Regions from separate parts of the Kitasatospora sp. NPDC056181 genome, predicted to be linked through region 2. Evidence: riboswitches for the same ligand, from Rfam matches in the RefSeq annotation. Region 2 holds a riboswitch; the other holds the start of a gene.
The links. Region 2 has a riboswitch for cyclic di-AMP ahead of ACFC1F_RS06555 (NlpC/P60 family protein). Riboswitches for the same ligand answer to the same signal wherever they lie in the genome.

Region 1 (4,711 bases), on a different contig from region 2:
AGACGACCGCGGCGGCGTTCTCCACCGGACGGCGCTGCTGCGGCACCACGACCTCGCCGATGGCCTCGCCGACCAGTGCGAGCAGCTCGGCGAGCCGCTCCAGGTCCAGGTGGTCGGGCAGCTCGGCGAGGGAGACGATGCGCTCGCCGTCCGGGCCGGCCACGCAGAACAGGTCGATCGGTCCGAGGTGCTTCTCGGCGGTGTCGACGAGGGCGGCGACGTCGCTGGGGCGGCGGATGTCGCCGCAGACGCCGACGACCGGGCAGCCGGGCCGGTCGAGCTCGGTGGCGAGGTCCTCGGCGATGCCCTCCCGCTGGTCGGCGATGAGCACCCCGACGGCGCCGGCGGCGGTGAAGCGGCGTGCGAGATCGGCACCCGACCCGCCGTCGAGTACGGCGATGACCACGACTGCCCCGGTGACCCGCATGGTGCGCTCCTCCCTGTGGGCGGCTCCGCACCGGCGCCCACGTGTTGCTTTGCGGGAGGATCGTAGGCTTGTCCTGACCCTCCGCAACAGGGATTACCCCTCAGGTGACCAGGCTCACGCCTGCCACGCCCGGGAACCCTTCGGCAGGGCCCCTCGAACAGGCGCCCCGCCGACGCCCCGCCGACGCCCCGCGACACGCCGCCGACTCCCCGCGACACCCCGAGGAACCGCCCCCCGGCCCCGTCGGACGGACGTCCCGCCGACGCCCCGCCAACGCCCCGCACCTCCGGGAACCGCCCCCCGGACCCCGGGGATCCCACCGGATACCGTCGACACATGCCAGTTCAGCCCGATTCCGCCCGCCCGCCGCTCTTCACCTGGGACTTCGCCGCCGACCCGTACCCGGCCTACGCGTGGCTGCGGGAGCACGAGCCGGTGCACCGCACCACCCTGCCGAGCGGGGTCGAGGCCTGGCTGGTGACCAGGTACGCGGACGCCCGGCAGGCCCTCGCCGACAGCCGGCTCTCCAAGAACCCGCTCCACCACAGCACGCAGGCCCACAGCACGGGCCGGGTCGGCATCCCGGGCGAACGCCAGGCCAACCTGATGACGCATCTGCTGAACATCGACCCGCCGGACCACACCCGGCTGCGCCGGCTGGTCTCGAAGGCGTTCACGCCCCGCCGGGTGGCCGAGTTCGAGCCGAGGGTGCAGCAGCTCACCGACCGGCTGATCGACGGCTTCGCGGAGCGCGGCAGCGCCGACCTGATCCACGAGTTCGCCTTCCCCCTCCCCATCTACGCGATCTGCGACCTGCTCGGCGTGCCCGCGGAGGACCAGGACGACTTCCGGGACTGGGCGGGCATGATGGTGCGGCACACCAGGCCGGGCCAGGGCGGGGGCCAGCGCGGTGGTGTGGGGCGGGCGGTGAAGCGGATCCGCGCCTACCTGGCGGAGCTGATCCACCGCAAGCGGGCGGACCTCGGCGACGACCTGATCTCCGGCCTGATCCGGGCCAGCGACCACGGCGAGCACCTGACCGAGAACGAGGCCGCGGCGATGGCCTTCATCCTGCTCTTCGCCGGGTTCGAGACGACCGTCAACCTGATCGGCAACGGCACCTACGCCCTGCTGCGCAACCCGGACCAGCGGGCGCTGCTGCAGGATTCGATCGCCCGCGGGGAGAGCGCCCTGCTGGAGACCGGGATCGAGGAACTCCTGCGCTACGACGGGCCGGTGGAGCTGGCCACCTGGCGGTTCGCGACCAGCCCGCTGACCATCGGCGGGGTGGCGATCCCGGTCGGCGACCCGGTGCTGGTGGTGCTCGCGGCGGCGGACCGGGACCCGGCGAGGTTCGCCGACGAGAACACCCTCGACCTGGCCCGGGCGGACAACCCGCACCTGGGCTTCGGGCACGGCATCCACTACTGCATCGGCGCCCCGCTGGCCCGGCTCGAGGGGCGGGCGGCGCTGGCCACCCTGCTCTCCCGGCTGCCGGATCTGCGGCTGGCCGAGAACCCGGACAACCTGCGCTGGCGAGGTGGTCTGATCATGCGTGGACTTCGTGAACTTCCGGTCGAATTCACTCCCGAGAAGAAGCCCGTCGTCCCTGCTGACGAGCCCTCCGCCGGGGCCTCCGACATCACGGACTGATGCCTCGACACACTGACGGGACGTCTCCGACACGCCGAAACAGGGGGGTTGAACCGTCATCAAAGCGGACATACCGCCTTCGTTGGTAGGCGATCGGCCACTCACCGTAATTTCTGTGTGATATCGGCGATATGAGCTTGTGATTGGTAAGAGGATCTGCCTACCCTCCCTGAAGTTCGCAGCTGCGGACCTCGTGCGCGGAACGCCGAATCCTGCCCGCCGTGCCACGGGAAACCGACCAGACCCCTGGGCAGGGGCGGGGGAACCAGGTTTGTTGCCGTCCCCCACGGCTTGGGGTGAAGCCGCCCGCGCGGGCAGAGAGCCTTCCGCGCGACGCGGCCGGGCCACCTCCCGGTCCGAACCCGACAGCTCACCTCGCAGGCGTGCGGAGAGGGACCCATTCATGCTGTTCGTTGGAACTGGCCGTCACCGTCGTCGCACCCAGGCCGAGAAGGCCATCGCAGTCGCCGGTGTGGCCGGCGTCGGACTCGCGATGCCGATCCTCACCGCCACCGGCGCCTCGGCGGCCCCCGTCTCGACCTGGGACGCGGTCGCCCAGTGCGAGAGCGGCGGCAACTGGAGCATCAACACGGGCAACGGCTTCTACGGCGGCCTGCAGTTCACCTCCAGCACCTGGAAGGCGTACGGCGGCACGTCCTACGCGCCGCAGGCCAACCAGGCCAGCAAGGGCCAGCAGATCTCGGTCGCGGAGAAGGTCCTCGCCTCGCAGGGCCCGGGTGCCTGGCCGGTCTGCTCGCAGAAGGCCGGCCTGAGCAAGGGCGGTGCCCCGGCCTCGGTCGACACCGCCTCGGACGCCAAGCCCGCCGCGCCGAAGCCGGCCCAGAAGCCCGCCCAGCCGAAGCCGGCCCAGCAGCAGGCCCAGAAGCCCGCCGCCCAGCAGCACGCGCAGCAGGCCCAGCAGTACGGGCAGCAGCAGGCCACGACCCCGGACTTCTCCGGCCACGGCGGCTGGGACGCCGACGCGAAGGTGTACTGGTACCAGAGCAACGGCGACTGGTACTGGACCAGCCACCAGAGCGTCTACCAGCAGTACGCCGGCCAGGGTGCGGGTCAGGACAACCGCGCCGCGCAGGCCGCCCCGGTCGCGCAGAGCGCCCCCGCGGCCCAGCAGCACGCCGGCCACGGCTACACCGTCCAGTCCGGCGACACGCTGGCCGGCATCGCCGCCACCCAGGGGCTCTCCGGGGGCTGGCAGGCGCTGTACGACGGCAACCGCGGCACCGTCGGCGCCGACCCGGACCTGATCATGCCCGGACAGGTGCTCAACCTCGGCTGAGCGCACCCTCTCTCACGGTGACTCGGCGAAGGGGGCCGGATTTGGCCCCCTTCGTCCGCATCTGGTCGGCTTCCGTCGGGCAACCAGGTGAACTACCGGGGGGTAGCAGGGCCACACGCTGAGACGGGACCGAGGTCAGCGTGGCCCCGAGAGCCCGTGCGGTTAGGCTCTGGTCGTAACGACTCCGCAATCGTTCGTCCGACAGCACCCACCGTCAGTCGAACCTGCTTCCGCTAGGAGATGCCTCGTGCCGTCCATCGATGTCGTCGTAGCCCGTGAGATTCTCGACTCGCGTGGCAACCCCACGGTCGAGGTCGAGGTCGGCCTCGACGACGGCAGCACCGGTCGTGCCGCTGTCCCGTCGGGTGCCTCCACCGGTGCCTTCGAGGCCCTGGAGCTGCGCGACGGTGACAAGAACCGCTACTTCGGCAAGGGCGTCGAGAAGGCCGTCCTGGCCGTCATCGAGCAGATCGGCCCGGAGCTGGTCGGCTACGACGCCACCGAGCAGCGCCTGATCGACCAGGCCATGCTCGACCTGGACGCCACCCCGGACAAGTCCTCGCTCGGCGCCAACGCCATCCTGGGCGTCTCCCTGGCCGTCGCGCACGCCGCCTCCGAGGCCAGCGACCTGCCGCTGTTCCGCTACCTGGGCGGCCCGAACGCGCACGTCCTGCCGGTCCCGATGATGAACATCCTCAACGGTGGCTCGCACGCGGACTCCAACGTCGACATCCAGGAGTTCATGATCGCCCCGATCGGCGCGGAGTCCTTCTCCGAGGCCGTCCGCTGGGGCGTCGAGGTCTACCACACCCTCAAGGGCGTCCTGAAGGAGCGCGGCCTCTCCACCGGCCTCGGCGACGAGGGCGGCTTCGCGCCGAACCTGGACAGCAACCGCGAGGCCCTGGACCTCATCACCGAGGCCATCCAGAAGGCCGGCTACGTGCCCGGCCGCGACATCGCGCTGGCGCTGGACGTCGCCGCCTCCGAGTTCTACGAGGACGGCGCCTACCAGTTCGAGGGCAAGGCGCTCACCTCCGCCGAGCTCATCGAGTACTACGCCGACCTGGTCGCCTCGTACCCGCTGGTCTCCATCGAGGACCCGCTGGACGAGTCGGACTGGGACGGCTGGAAGGCCATGACCGTCAAGCTGGGCGACAAGGTCCAGCTGGTCGGCGACGACCTGTTCGTCACCAACCCGGCCCGCCTGGCCAAGGGCATCGAGACCGGCACCGCCAACGCCCTGCTGGTCAAGGTGAACCAGATCGGTTCGCTGACCGAGACCCTGGACGCCGTCGAGCTGGCCCAGCGCAACGGCTACCGCTGCATGATGTCGC
Region 2 (4,711 bases):
GGCGGCGCGCAGCAGCGTGAGCCGGCGGGGGTGGACCACGGGGTACTCGTCGTACCCGGCCACCCGCACGGCGAGCTCGGCGTTGACGGTGAGCCGGTCCGGCGTGCCGGCCGGGCCGAGCACGAGGTTGCGGTAGCCCGCCTCGGCCAGCGGCAGCGCGGGCGGCCCGGCGGCCAGCGCCCGGGCCCGTGCGGCCAGCAGCGCCTCCACCTCGGCCCGGTGGTCGGCCACCCGGGCGGGTGCCGCCGGGGCGGCCCCGGGCAGCGAGAGCTGCGCCAGCCCGCCGGCGGCGAGCAGCAGCGCACCGCGCCGGGACAGCGCGCAGCGGCGTGCCCCGGCGTCGGCGGAGGAGGGGGTCGGGCCGGACCGGCTCAGAGCCGGATCACCCCCGCGACGGGCATCGCGTTGACGCTCTCGTACCGGACCTTGGCCCCCGGGTACGGGGCGTGCACGATCACCCCGCCGCCGGCGTACATGCCGACGTGGTGCATGTCCCGGTAGAAGATCACCAGGTCTCCCGGTCGTGCGTCGGAGATGCCGACCCGCCGGCCGGCGTACGCCTGGGCCTGCGAGGTGCGCGGCAGGGTCACTCCGGCCTGCCGCCAGCTCCAGTACATCAGACCGGAACAGTCGAACGCGCGGGGCCCGGTGGATCCGTACACATAGGGCGAGCCGATCATCCTCACGGCGGCGGCCAGCGCGGCGGCGCCGCGTTCGGACGCGGGCGGGGCGGTGCCCAGGTCGAGCCGGTCGGTGCCCCGGGTGGCACGCTGCTCGGCCTCGCGGGCGTCCTGGGCGGCCATCCGGGCCCGTTCACCGGCGCCCAGGCTGTTGAGCAGCTTCTGCGCCTTGGCCAGCCGCTGCTGGATCTGCTGCTTGCTCTCGGCGAGGGCGCGGCGGGTCTGGTCCAGTTCGACGAGCCTGGCGGAGGTCTCGGCGCGGCGCTGGTCGAGCCGGCGCTGACGGGCCACCACCTCGTGCAGCGTCTCGTTCTGCCGCTCGGCCGCCTGGTCCAGCGTGCGGGCCTTGGAGAGGTAGCCCTCGGGGTCGGCGGAGAGCATCAGCTGGGCGGTCTGCGCCATGCCGCCGCCGCGGTACTCGGCTCCGGCCACCGTGGCGAGGTCGCCGCGCAGCTGGTTGAGCTCGTCCTGGGCGACGGCGACCTGCTGCTGGAGGTCTCCGGTCTGGTGCTGGAGCCGCTGCTGTGCGTCGAGCGCCGCGTTGTACCGCTCCGAGGCCTGTTCGGCCTCGTCGTAGAGCTGCTCGACCTGTGTCTTGACGTCCTTGAGGCCGGACGGTGCGTCCGGCGAGCCCGGCGCGGCCTGGGCCGTGCCTCCGGTGGCCATGCCGAGCACGGTGGTGGCCGCCGCGGTCAGCACCAGCGCACGGGCGAGCGCGTGCGCACCTGACAGCGGGGAACGGCGGTGCACGGCCATGCGACGGTGGCTCCTGTCCTGCGGCCCGGCCCCGCCGCCGCACCGGGGGGCGGGCGGCTCTGGAGCGGGAGTCCGGTGGCAGACGTTAGCGAGTCCGGGCGATCGAGTCCAAACCCCTCCCAACCCGAATATTTGACTCCCAATCGGACATTCGGCCGAGCCACCGGAAAAGCCGCAGGCCCGGCCTCCCGCGAGGGGAGACCGGGCCTGCCGGGGCTGATGCGGATCAGACGCGCACGATTGCCGAGATCGGCAGCATGGTGGCGGTCTCGTACCGGACCACCGCACCGGGCTTCGGCGCGTGGATGACCTGCCCGCCGCCCACGTACAGGGCGACGTGGCTGGCGTCCGCGCGGTAGATGATGAGGTCGCCGGGCTGGGCGTTGGCGATGTTGGTGCCGATGTTGGTCCCGGCGCCGGCCTGCTGCTGCGAGGTGCGCGGCAGCGACACGCCCGCCTGGGCGTAGGCCCAGCCGGTCAGGCCGGAGCAGTCGAAGGAGCTCGGGCCGGTGGCACCGTAGACGTACGGCGAACCGAGCTTGCTCTCGGCGGCGGCGATCGCGGCGGCGGCGCGCGAGCCGTTGGCGGCGGGCGCGGACGGCGCGGCGGGCTTGCTCGCCGCCGGCGTCGAGGACGACGAACCGCTGAGGTCGGTGCGGGCGTTGTCGCGGGAGGCGCGGTCGGCGTCGGCCTTGGCCTTGGCGTCGGCCTTCGCGGCGTCCGCCTTCGCCTTCGCCTCGGCGGCGGCCTTCTCCTCGGCCGCGCGCAGTGCCTGGCGCTCCTGCTCGGTCAGCGTGTTGAGCAGGTCCTGGGCCTTGGCCAGCTTCGCCTGGACGTCCTCCTTGGACGCCTTCAGCTGCTGGGTGGTCGACTCCAGCTCGCCGAGCTTCGCCTGGGCCTCGTTGCGGTCCTGGTCGAGCTTGCGCTGCTGCTCCTGGAGGTCCTTCAGCGCGCCGGACTGGGTGCTGCTGGCCTGGGTCAGGGCGCCGGCCTGGTTCAGGAAGTTGTCGGGGCTGGACGAGAGCATCAGCTGGACGGTGGACGATATGCCGCCGTTGCGGTACTGCTCGCCGGCGATCTCGGCGAGGCCGCCCTGGGCCTCGATCACCGACGCCTGCTGACGGGCCACCTTGTCCTGGAGCTCGCCGACCTGCTTCTGCAGCTCCTGCTGCTTGGCCTGCGCGCCGTTGTACTTCTCGGTCGCCTGCTCGGCCTGCTCGTTGAGCTGGTCGACCTGCTCCTTGACCTGGTCCTTGGTCGGCGTCGGGTCGGCGTGGGCGCCGGACTGCGCGGAGAGGGCGACGGCTGCCGCGGCGACACCGGTCATGATCGAGACCCGGGCGCGGCCGGCAGGCTTGGGACGACGATGGGACGCCACGAAGGCGGACTCCTTCTTCCAACGCCCGCCTACCGGGTGAGCTGACGGGTTCGGGCCGGAAGCGTGCCCTACGACGCCTCACCGACCGCTCCAGCGGCCGACCTGGCGCCGATTCACCCCGGAGGAACATGGTTCCCCGGCTCCGCTCCACAGCGCCCCAACTACGGGGCTCCCCGTCGGACAGGTCGTGCGACCCGTCCCGCTGCTTCGACGAACTCGGCGGTAAACCCCCGCCGCCACCCAGGCTGGGTGATCGACTGTGCGGTGGTTCGAGACACGACCCTAGTAACAGAACCGTGATCCGTTCAAATCCTTGTCAGAAAAAAGACGGGAGAATACCCAAGTTCATTTGTGAATATGACCGGGCGTGACCAGCGCCGCACACGGAGCTGATCGCTTGTCACCGTGCGGCCGGAAACGCCGACGCCACCCCCGTCCGGAGGTGGCGCGGATCACAGGGCCGCGTCCCGGCCCTCGGGCGTGCCGGTCCGTCAGACCCGGCGGATGGTGTTGATCTTCATGGCGTCGGCCTTCATCACCTTCACCACGTCGCCGGTGTGCGGGGCGTGCACGACCATGCCGTTGCCGATGTACATCCCGACGTGGCTGCGGTCGTCGCGGTAGATGATCAGGTCGCCCGGCTGGGCCTCGGCGAGCGAGGGCACCCGGGTGCCGTAGTTGCCCTGGGCCTGCGAGGTGCGCGGCAGCGAGACGCCGGCCTTCCCGTACGCCCAGACCATCAGGCCGGAGCAGTCGAAGCCGCTCGGCCCCGTGGCACCCCAGACATACGGCGAACCCTGCTTGCTCATCGCGTTGGCGACAGCGGCACCGGCCATGCCGCTGCCCTGCGGCAGGCTGCCGAGGTCGGCCCGCTCGCTGCCGCGCGAGGCCCGGTCCTCCTGCTGCTGGGCGGCCTTCAGGGCGGCCCGGTCCGCCGCGCTGAGCGAGTTCAGCAGGTCCTGGGCGGCCTTGAGCTTCTGGTTGACGTCGGCCTTGGACTGGTTGAGGTCCTTGGTCGTGCTGTCCAGCGAGGCGAGGATCGCGGCCGCCTCGGCCTTCTGCTGGTCCAGCCGGCGCTGCTGGTCCTGGAGGCCCTTGAGCGCGTCGGCCTGGCTGGAGCTGGCCTGCTCCACGCTGGAGGCCTTGTCCAGGTAGCCGGACGGGTCGGAGGTGAGCATCAGCTGCACGGACGGGTCGATGCCGCCGGAGCGGTACTGCTCGCCGGCCACCGCCGCCAGACCGCCCTGAAGCTGGGTCATCTGGTCCTGGCCGCGTGCCACCTGGTCCTGGAGCTGGTCGGACTGCTTGCGGAGCTGGTCGGCCCGCTCCTTGGCGCCGTTGTACTTCTCGGTCGCCTGCTCCGCCTCTTCCTGGAGCTGGTCGATCTGCGCCTTCACGTCCTCCTTCTTGGGGGACGGGCTGGGCGCCGCGTGGGCGGCGACCTGGGCGGACAGGGCGACCGCGGTCGCCGCGGCAGCGGTGAGCACGGAGACCCGCGCGCGGCTCGGCTGCTTGGGACGGCGGTGGGAGGCCAAGGACCGGCTCCTTCTTCCAACGGACTCACCCGATCGAGTGAGAATCCGGAAAATAGGTTTGACGCCAGACCCTAGTGAAGATCCAGGCTTTGCGCCACTCCCCCGATGGCGTGAACTCCGGCCCGCCGCCCTGACTTCACAAGATCCCCACACCACCGCAAACCGGGCGCTGACCAGGCGTCATCCCCGTCGCGAAGGGCCTGCAACAGCCTACGGCCGGGCCAGCCGGTTCAGCAGCAGAATCGAGGCCACGGGGCGCGCGCCGGCCTTCCGCACGCCGTCGGCGACCTCCCGGTCCGTGGAGACCACCACGACCGGACGGCCCTGCGGCTCGGCCCGCACCAGGCGGCGGATCAGTTCGT

Region 1: another riboswitch for cyclic di-AMP. It lies ahead of ACFC1F_RS19060 (transglycosylase family protein); the one in region 2 lies ahead of ACFC1F_RS06555 (NlpC/P60 family protein).

Annotation. Positions count from the first base shown of each region.
Region 1 covers NZ_JBHJUK010000046.1:9,566-14,276, reverse strand. The annotation lists gene ACFC1F_RS19070 (SDR family NAD(P)-dependent oxidoreductase) at 1-427, opposite strand, end outside; gene ACFC1F_RS19065 (cytochrome P450) at 764-2,080, shown strand; cyclic di-AMP (ydaO/yuaA leader) riboswitch at 2,307-2,478, shown strand; gene ACFC1F_RS19060 (transglycosylase family protein) at 2,484-3,377, shown strand; gene eno (phosphopyruvate hydratase) at 3,625-4,711, shown strand, end outside.
Region 2 covers NZ_JBHJUK010000009.1:98,347-103,057, forward strand. The annotation lists gene ACFC1F_RS06545 (hypothetical protein) at 1-231, opposite strand, end outside; gene ACFC1F_RS06550 (NlpC/P60 family protein) at 372-1,436, opposite strand; gene ACFC1F_RS06555 (NlpC/P60 family protein) at 1,663-2,814, opposite strand; cyclic di-AMP (ydaO/yuaA leader) riboswitch at 2,825-2,979, opposite strand; gene ACFC1F_RS06560 (C40 family peptidase) at 3,306-4,349, opposite strand; gene ACFC1F_RS06565 (NYN domain-containing protein) at 4,560-4,711, opposite strand, start outside.